4 regions of the Pseudomonas sp. Z4-7 genome follow, and region 4 is predicted to be linked to each of the others. Evidence: predicted binding sites of a transcription regulator. Region 4 holds the regulator's gene; each other region holds the start of a gene.
The links. Region 4 encodes FliA, which starts transcription of late flagellar genes. Its sites were predicted from a motif close to CTAAAGTTTNNNNNNNNNNNGCCGNTAA; they were not measured.
Positions count from the first base shown of each region.

Region 1 (2,200 bases), 1.3 Mb from region 4:
AAAATCCATCCCGGCGCTCAAGCCGACCTTGGCTTCCTTCAGGAAAAAGGCTTGCGGATCGTCCAGCCCCAGCCCGGAGCAATCCAGCCACGCCAGGTAGGTCCCCTGGGGCACGGTCATGGTCACGCCCGGCAAGCGGTTCTTCACCGCGTCGACCAGGTAATCCCGGTTGGCTTGCAGGTAGGCCTTCAATGCCTCAAGCCACGGACCCGCTTCGCTGTAGGCGGCACGAGTCGCCTCCAGGCCCAGGGCATTGACGCTGTCGACCATGCCCGCCCTGGCGCTGTTGACCCGCTCGCGCAGCCTGGCGTTCTGGATGATCGCAAAGGAGGTTTTCAGCCCCGCGATGTTGTAGGCCTTGCTGGCCGACATCAGCGTGATGGTGCGCTCGGCAATCTCCGCACCGAGGCTGGCGGTGGGGATGTGCACGCGGCCATCGAAGCACAGTTCGGCATGGATCTCGTCGGAAATGATCCAGGCGTCCTGCTGGACACAAATGTCCGCCACGGCCTTGAGTTCATCGCGCCCGAACACCTTGCCCAGCGGGTTGTGTGGATTGCTCAGCAGCAGCGCGCCGCCGCCCTGCAAGGCGTCGCGCAATGCGCCCAGGGGCGTGTGGAACTCTCCGTCGAGCGGGGTGAAGGGCAGCTCCACCTTGTTCAGGTTCCAATGGCCCGGCGCATGACGCAGCGGCGGGTAGTTGGGCACCTGCACCACAACGTTCTGCTGCGGCTCGACCAACGCATGCAAAGCCATGTTGAAACCTGGCTCGACCCCCGGCAGGAACAGGATCTGCTGGGGCTCGACGCGCCAGCCATACTTGCTCCAGAGATCGGCGACGATGGCGGCGCGCAGGCTGTCCTGGGCCACGCTGTAGCCCAGCATCGGATGCTCAAGGCGCTTGTGCAGCGCATCGATCACCATTGGCGGGGCGGCAAAATCCATGTCGGCCACCCACATCGGCAATACCTCGGCCGGGTAACGGCTCCATTTGGTGCTGCCGGTGCCTTGGCGTTCGAACACCTGGTCGAAATCGAAAGTCATGGTGGTTCCATCAGTCAGGGATACAGAATCGGGCCATCATAAAGCAAAGAGGCTGTACAAAAAGATTGGTAGCTAATTGCCATTAGTTTGCTGCAATGCGCTACAGTTTCGTCCCGAGACGTCGATACGCCGCCGACGGACGCCCCGTTCATGACAAGGACAGCCCGATGAAATCGCCCCTGCGCTTTAACGATCACTACCGCAAAGCCGATCGCATCATGCTCGGGCTGCTCTGGCTCACGCTCCTGTATTCGCTGGGCCTGGCATTTCTCCATTCGACCTTCACCCAGGCGCTGCTGATCGGCGCACCAACGTGCCTGCTGGCGACGCTGCTCTACCGGGGCATCGGCGGCACCCGTGCGATGCGCTGCATCATCGCCATGGCGCTGATGGTCATGGCCGCGCTGCACATCAACCAGACCCGAGGCGTGATCGAGTTCCACTTCGGCATCTTCGTGCTGCTGGCGGTGTTGACGTTCTATCGCGACTGGCTGCCGATCGTCGTGGCCGCCGGTACCATCGCCGTTCACCACGTCGGGTTTCATTGGCTCCAGCATCAGGGCTACCCGGTGTTCGTGATGGATGCCCACGGCGGGTGGACGATGATTTTTGTGCATGCCTTTTATGTTGTCGTCGAAAGCGTGATTCTGATCTACCTGGCGAACCAGAGCCTGGCCGATGCGACGGACAACCAGGACGTGCTCGACAAGGTGCTGGCCGCCGCCGCGCGGTTGAGTCGTGACGCCGACACACAACGCAGCCAGGGCGTGAAAGTCTCATCCGGCGAGCGTTTCGACCATTTCCTCCTGCAAGTGACCAACCTGGTGGACGGTGTGGTGCGCGACACCCGTGACCTGTCGGACCTCGGCCAGGACCTGTCCCAGGTCGGCCAGACCCTGGAAAACGGTGCCCGGCACCAGTTGGACGAAGTGGCGCAGATGAGCGGCGCGATCGGCCAGCTGATGCAGGCCATGGAGAGTATTACCGGCCACGTCGGCCAGACGCTGCAACGCGCTGGGCAGGCCAACGAGCAAGTCAACCGGGGGCGCACCACGGTTGACCAGACCCGGGAAGAAATTCTCGAACTGGCGGGGCGGATCAACCTGACCAATGAAACCGTGCAACTGCTGGCCGAGCAGGCGCAGCAGATCGGCCA
Region 1 is NZ_CP071642.1:3,034,640-3,036,839, forward strand. Features, by position in the region: gene J3P91_RS13790 (MalY/PatB family protein) at 1-1,044, opposite strand, end outside; gene J3P91_RS13795 (methyl-accepting chemotaxis protein) at 1,212-2,200, shown strand, end outside.
Region 1: a site for FliA is predicted at 1,145-1,172, ahead of J3P91_RS13795 (methyl-accepting chemotaxis protein). Genes of this name have one in related genera too.

Region 2 (2,200 bases), 850 kb from region 4:
AAGATTATCCTGGGCATACGCGTACCCGATGCCGTAGCCCAATCCACGCTCATCCTGGGCGCGTATGTGCGGCACGCCAAAACTGGTGCGGCGAATCTCGGCGGTGGCCTGCTCCACCTCTCCTCGCGCGCTGACAACGGTACTGACACCCAGGGCCATCCCCAGCAACGCACCCGCAAGGCAAAACCTCGATAACTGCCCGGACATTCTCACGCTCACTCCTGATCAAAAACCAATACGCCTCCCTTGGGAACGAACCGGATGAAAAAAATTTAACCGCGGACAACCGCCTGACTGCGGGGCTTTGCTGATTTCCAGGCATTTTTTTCACATCGCCGCCTTCATGATTGGCCCTCCTCGTTCGTCTTATAGAGGAGAGCATTTCATGACCTTTTCTGATCAGGCTGTTAAGGAGTCTTTACATGCATAACGCACCAATGCCCATGGAGGGCAAGCCAGGATCGGCACGTATGTCAATGAGCACCACCAACAACGTCTTCGCCAAACCAACGGAACGCGGCGGCAATGACCACATCAGGCGCCTGCTCAAGAGCTACGGGCTGCGAACAAGCCTGATCCGCCTGAAGGTGATCGATGCGCTGGTCAAGGCCGCCGAAGAGAATCGGCAACTGGGGGTGCGGGGTGTGCATAGCCAGTTGCTGGGGCTGGACATTCCGTTGTCCTTCCTCAGTGTGCGCGAGGTGCTCAAGCGCCTGTGCAGCGAGGGGGTCGTAAGCCTCCATCCGGATAAAAGCTACAGCTTGCACCCGAGTGCGGTGGCCGTGCTCAACGCCAAGCAGTAGCCGGGACTCAAGGCTTGACCTTGCGCCTCATCACCCCGTTGATCACCACCACGATGACCGCCACGGCAATAGCAATGTATTGAAACAGCTGCTCGCTGATCATGCCTTTACCTTGCATCCATGACAGCCCGAGCATGATTGCCAGGACAACGAGGACCACCAGGATCGAGTATTTCAAACGTTGCGAATGAGTCATTTGCCAATTTCCTGAATATATTCGTGCTGTTTCCGCGCGCCTGCCAGGCTCGTGCCCGGTGCGATGACGAGGCCGCAAACGGATGCCCATGGTACAGCCGTCGGAGCGTTTTTGGCGCAGTTACGACAGGTCCTGAACCAACAATGTGCGCCATGGAGTTCAAGACCGCTGGCGATAGGCCGATAAAGACAAGTACGTCCGTTCCACTTGTCTCTAGAAAGCCGCCATCGTGCAAGGAATCTCTACATGCCCGCATTCCGCACCATTCAAGCCCGCTATACGCTGTTCCTGGTTCTGTTCATCCTGGTGCTGTCCATCCTGACGGTGGTCGGTATCAGCTATCTGGTCGCGCCAAAGCTGCGCCAGACCGAGGAGCAAGTGGCGCTGAACCGCATTGAAGAGGTCGCGGAACAGATCCAGGGCGAGCTGAACAAGGTGCAGGCGCAGCAGCGGAGCATCACCCAGACCATCCCGCTGCTCGACAGCGACGCCATCGACAAGGTATTGCCTGGCCTGGTGGATCAATACGGCGAATTGAAGGTGTTCGGCGGCGGGATCTGGCCACTGCCCAACCAGCGCGCCGAGGGTCGCAGCAAGTTCAGCACGTTCTGGCACCGCGACGCATCCGGCAAACTGGCGGTCAACACCTTCTGGAACAGCGACGCTGCGCCGAACTATTTCGAACAGCCGTGGCACAAGGGCGGCATGGCCACCCCTCCCGGCAAATGCGCCTGGGCCGCTGCCTACAAGGACGACGCCAGCGCCGAGCCTCGGACCAACTGCGCCATGGCGATCCAGAAGAACGGCGCGCCTTACGGCGTTTCCACCGTTGACGTGACCTTGGGCTTTTTCAACGATCTGATCGCGCGCAAGGAAGCGGAACTGAGCGCCGAGATGTTGATCGTCGAAGCCGACGGCAAGATCATCAGCAACAGCTCGCGTATCAGCGGGCCGATCGTGCTGAAGAACATCAGCGAGCTGGCGGCTACCTCGCCGTTCGCCGCCCAGGTCAAGGCCGGCCTGGCCAACCGTGACCAGCCGTTGCAACGGCTCGAGTTCGACAACAAGGGTGAGGCCAGCACGTTTTTCATGCGCCCCATCGAAGGCTCCCCATGGTTCCTCGCCACTGCCCTGCCGACCCGCCTGATCACCGCCCAGCGTGACGACGTGTTGAGCACGCTGAGCCTGCTGCAGATTCCGC
Region 2 is NZ_CP071642.1:3,498,351-3,500,550, forward strand. Features, by position in the region: gene pvdQ (bifunctional acylase PvdQ) at 1-207, opposite strand, end outside; gene J3P91_RS15685 (fe2+ zn2+ uptake regulation protein) at 423-803, shown strand; gene J3P91_RS15690 (hypothetical protein) at 811-999, opposite strand; gene J3P91_RS15695 (methyl-accepting chemotaxis protein) at 1,246-2,200, shown strand, end outside.
Region 2: a site for FliA is predicted at 1,158-1,185, ahead of J3P91_RS15695 (methyl-accepting chemotaxis protein). Genes of this name have one in related genera too.

Region 3 (2,200 bases), 2.2 Mb from region 4:
TCGGAGGCTTCCTCGGCGTTGCGCGCCACTTCCTGCACGGTGGCGGTCATTTCGTGCATGGCGGTGGCGACCTGATCGGTCTCGATCTTTTGGCTGTTGACCCCGGCGCTGGTCTGTTCGGTCACCGCCGAGAGTTGTTCAGCAGCGCTGGCGATCTGGGTAACGCCTTCACCGATGCCGCCGATCAACTGCCGCAAGCCAACGGTCATGCGTTGCATGGCGCGTTGCAATTGACCGAGTTCGTCACGGCGTTCGGACGTCAGGTTGTGGGTAAGATCGCCCGCGGCGACGCGTTCTGCCACCTTCAGGGTCTCATCCAGCGGGCCGACGATCTGCCGGGTGATGAGCAAGGCGGCGATCACACCGAACAGCAGCGCCAGTGCGGCGGCTGCGATCAGAACGGTCTTGGCCTGAGCGGTGTCGTGGTCGCGCACGGCCGTCTGGGACGCGGTGAGCTTCTGGCTGGAGTCGATCAGGACCTGGCCTTGCTCGCTCATACGCTGCAGAGCGGCACCGTTATCAAGTTGGGAGTCACGGAACTGGCTGACTGCCGCCCGGTAGATGTTCATCGAGTCGCTGGCCTGCTGGAGCCTGTCGGCGTGTTCCTCAGGCAACTGGGCTGGCAAGCGTGCCAGCAGTTTCAGGACATCGGTAATTGCATCGATGGCCGGCTGTTGGGCCTCGCTTTTGCCGCTGTAGGTGTAACCGCGAACCTGATAGCGTGCCTGTTGAATCGCCTTGCTCAAGGTCACCACGCTGTTGAACTGGGTGATGTCGGCGCCCTGCAGCAGCGCTTTTTCCACTTCGGCGACGCGGGCTACGGTGTTATCGGCACTGGCGCCCAGCTTGCCGCGGGCATCTTCGCGGCTGACGGTGGCGCTGGTCATCTGGGCGAAGGCGCTTTTGTATTCGGCGACGGCGGCCAGTTGCTTGTCGATCAACGCCACGTCGTCAGGCTGTTCGATCATCTCGCGAGCTGTCTTCAACCCGGCTTCGAGCTTGCCGAGCAGGTCGTTGACCTGTTGCGGGCCTTTTTCGCCACGCGTGGTGTTGTAGTCGATGCTGGCGAGGTCCAGGTCCTTGCTCAGGTCGTTCAGGCTGGCAATGACCCCCAGCTTGTCACCCCGGCTGATGACATTGCCCAGGCCGGACCAGCCGGTGAACGCGATCATCAAGGTGAGGAACAGCACCAGGCCGAAGCCGAAGCCAAGTTTGCGATTAACGCTTACGTTTCCCAGACCCTGGGCAAGCCACCGGAACATGCTGATACTCCCTTGGAGCGTTGAATTGGTTTTATGGGGACTGTATCGGCGGCTTTGGCAGGAGCTGTAGAAAATAGACGCGGCGGGTCTTTTTCGTGGCGAGGGAGCTTGCTCCCGCTTGGTCGCGAAGCGACCACCCGGGGGCAGGAATTTACGACTGCTTCGCAGCCGAGCGGGAGCAAGCTCCCTCGCCACGGGAAAGCAAACAGGTCGTTAGAACAGCCGTGCAAGCAGGGCCGTGACGGCGGTCTCGACCCGCAGGATCCGTTCGCCAAGCTGCACCGGTTGCAGGCCGGCCTTGCCCAGCAGGTCGATTTCGTAGGGGATCCAGCCGCCTTCCGGGCCAATGGCCAAGGTCACCGGTTCTGTCAGCGCACGCGGGCAGGGCGGGTGATTGCCAGGATGGCCGACCAGCCCGAGGGTGCCTTCGACGATGGCGGGCAGGCGATCTTCGACGAAGGGCTTGAAGCGTTTTTCAATGATGATTTCCGGCAGCACGCTGTCCCGGGCCTGCTCCAGGCCAAGAATCAGTTGTTCGCGAATCGCCTCGGGTTCCAGGAAGGGCGTCTGCCAGAAGCTTTTTTCCACACGATAACTATTTACCAGCACCACGCGCGGCACGCCCATGGTGGCGACGGTCTGGAACACCCGCCGGAGCATCTTCGGACGCGGCAATGCCAGCACCAGGGTCAGCGGCAACTTGGCCGGCGGCGGCTGGTCGAGGGTCACTTGCAGTTCGGCTTCGCGAGCTTCCAGGCGCAACACCTGGGCGGTGCCCATCAGGCCGCCGATACGGCCGACCCGCAAGCTGTCGCCGACGGCGCTGCGGTGGACTTCCTGCATGTGTGTCAGGCGGCGATCGCTCAGGATGACGCGGTCCGGCTCGATGAAATCGGCCTCTTCGAGCAGCAGCAGGTTCACGCTTGGGTCGCTGGCGG
Region 3 is NZ_CP071642.1:434,066-436,265, forward strand. Features, by position in the region: gene J3P91_RS01875 (methyl-accepting chemotaxis protein) at 1-1,262, opposite strand, end outside; gene J3P91_RS01880 (16S rRNA (uracil(1498)-N(3))-methyltransferase) at 1,476-2,183, opposite strand; gene tatC (twin-arginine translocase subunit TatC) at 2,180-2,200, opposite strand, start outside.
Region 3: a site for FliA is predicted at 1,305-1,332, ahead of J3P91_RS01875 (methyl-accepting chemotaxis protein). Genes of this name have one in related genera too.

Region 4 (2,200 bases):
TTTCGCTGCTGCTGCGCGTCAGGAAACCGTCGACCCGACGGGCCAACTCGCGAAACTCCTCGGCACCGACTTCGCGACGCATGAAGCGCCCCCAATCGGTACTCAACGCCTGGGCTTCCTCGCTCAGGCCGTTGACCAGCGGAGTAGCGCTTTCCACCAGGTCCATGGTGCGGTTGGCCGCGGCTTCGGTCAGCTTGACCACATACCCCAGGCGCTCGGTGGCGTCGGTGATCTGCGAGACTTCCTCGGCCTGTGGCATGTTCGGATCGATCTGGAAATTGACGATCGCGCTGTGCAGTTCACGGGTGAGCTTGCCGACTTCCTGGTACAGCCCGCGGTCACGGGTCTGGTTGAGCTCATGAATCATTTGAACCGCGTCACCGAAGCGGCCCTTTTCAAGGCTGTCGACCAGTTCGCGGGCATGTTTTTTCAGGGTCGATTCGAAATCGCCCATTGAAGATTCGTTGTCCATAGCTCCCCCGTGGCGCCGTTAACCGATGCGTTCGAAGATTTTTTCGATCTTCTCTTTCAACGCCTGGGCCGTGAAGGGTTTGACCACATAGCCGTTTACACCGGCCTGGGCCGCTTCGATGATCTGCTCGCGCTTGGCTTCGGCGGTGACCATCAGCACCGGCAGGTGCTTGAGTTTTTCATCGGCGCGCACGTGGCGCAGCAAGTCGATACCGGTCATGCCGGGCATGTTCCAGTCAGTCACCAGAAAGTCGATGCTCCCGCTGTTGAGGACTGGAATGGCAGTGGTGCCATCGTCAGCCTCGACCGTGTTGGTGAACCCGAGGTCACGCAACAGGTTTTTTATGATCCGCCGCATCGTTGAGAAGTCATCAACGATGAGGATTTTCATGTTCTTGTCCAATTCGACCTCCAAGCAGTCTTAAACGCGCCCAGCACCTGGACGCGCCATTTCAATCAATCCGGCACAACACTCGACAACGGTATGGAGTCCCACGGATGGAGACTGGCCCGGCACATGCCATGCCAGCCCCGCTCGCAGCGTCCCCACACTGCCTGTCAGCGCGCTCGCCACTCCCCCAAACGCCCCCGCAAGCGGGCCGCGCACTGGCTGTGTAACTGGCTGACCCGCGATTCGCTGACCCCCAGGACCTCACCGATTTCCTTGAGGTTCAGCTCTTCGTCGTAGTACAGCGCCAAGACCAGTCGCTCACGCTCCGGCAAATTGGCAATCGCATCCGCCAGCGCGCTCTGGAAACGTTCGTCTTCCAGGTCACGCGACGGCTCCATGTGAGCACTCGCATTGTCCTCGTGCAGCCCTTCGTGCTCGCCGTCCTGCAAAAGGTCGTCGAAACTGAACAGGCGGCTGCCCAAGGTATCGTTCAAAATCCCGTAATAATCATCGAGACTCAACTGGAGTTCGGCCGCAACTTCGTGATCTTTAGCGTCACGCCCGGTTTTAGCTTCAATCGCGCGGATTGCGTCACTGACCATACGGGTATTGCGGTGCACCGAACGCGGCGCCCAGTCGCCCTTGCGGACTTCATCGAGCATCGCTCCGCGAATCCGGATACCGGCATACGTTTCGAAACTGGCGCCCTTGCTCGCGTCGTATTTGTTCGACACTTCGAGCAGGCCGATCATGCCCGCCTGGATCAAGTCTTCGACCTGGACGCTGGCCGGCAAGCGTGCCAGCAAGTGATAGGCGATGCGCTTGACCAACGGCGCATAACGCTCGATCAGTTCGTACTGGGCGTCCCGTGCCGATTTTTTGTAGAGATGGTTGTAACCGCTGGCTGTCATAACACGGGCCCTGCCGTTTGTTGCACGAGACGCTCGACGAAAAATTCCAGATGCCCGCGAGGGTTGGCCGGCAGCGGCCAGGTATCGACCTTCTGGGCGATAGCCTTGAACGCCAGCGCGCATTTGGAACGTGGAAAAGCTTCATAGACGGCACGTTGCTTCTGGACAGCCTTGCGTACGCTTTCGTCGTAAGGCACTGCGCCGACATATTGTAGGGCGACGTCCAGGAAGCGATCCGTGACCTTCGTCAACTTGGCGAACAGGTTGCGTCCTTCCTGCGGGCTCTGGGCCATGTTGGCCAGGACGCGGAATCGGTTCATGCCATAGTCGCGGTTAAGCAGTTTGATCAGGGCGTAGGCATCGGTGATGGAGGTCGGTTCGTCGCAAACCACCAGCAGGACTTCCTGGGCGGCGCGGACAAAACTGA
Region 4 is NZ_CP071642.1:4,348,168-4,350,367, forward strand. Features, by position in the region: gene J3P91_RS19490 (protein phosphatase CheZ) at 1-472, opposite strand, end outside; gene J3P91_RS19495 (chemotaxis response regulator CheY) at 491-862, opposite strand; gene fliA (RNA polymerase sigma factor FliA) at 1,030-1,773, opposite strand; gene fleN (flagellar synthesis regulator FleN) at 1,770-2,200, opposite strand, start outside.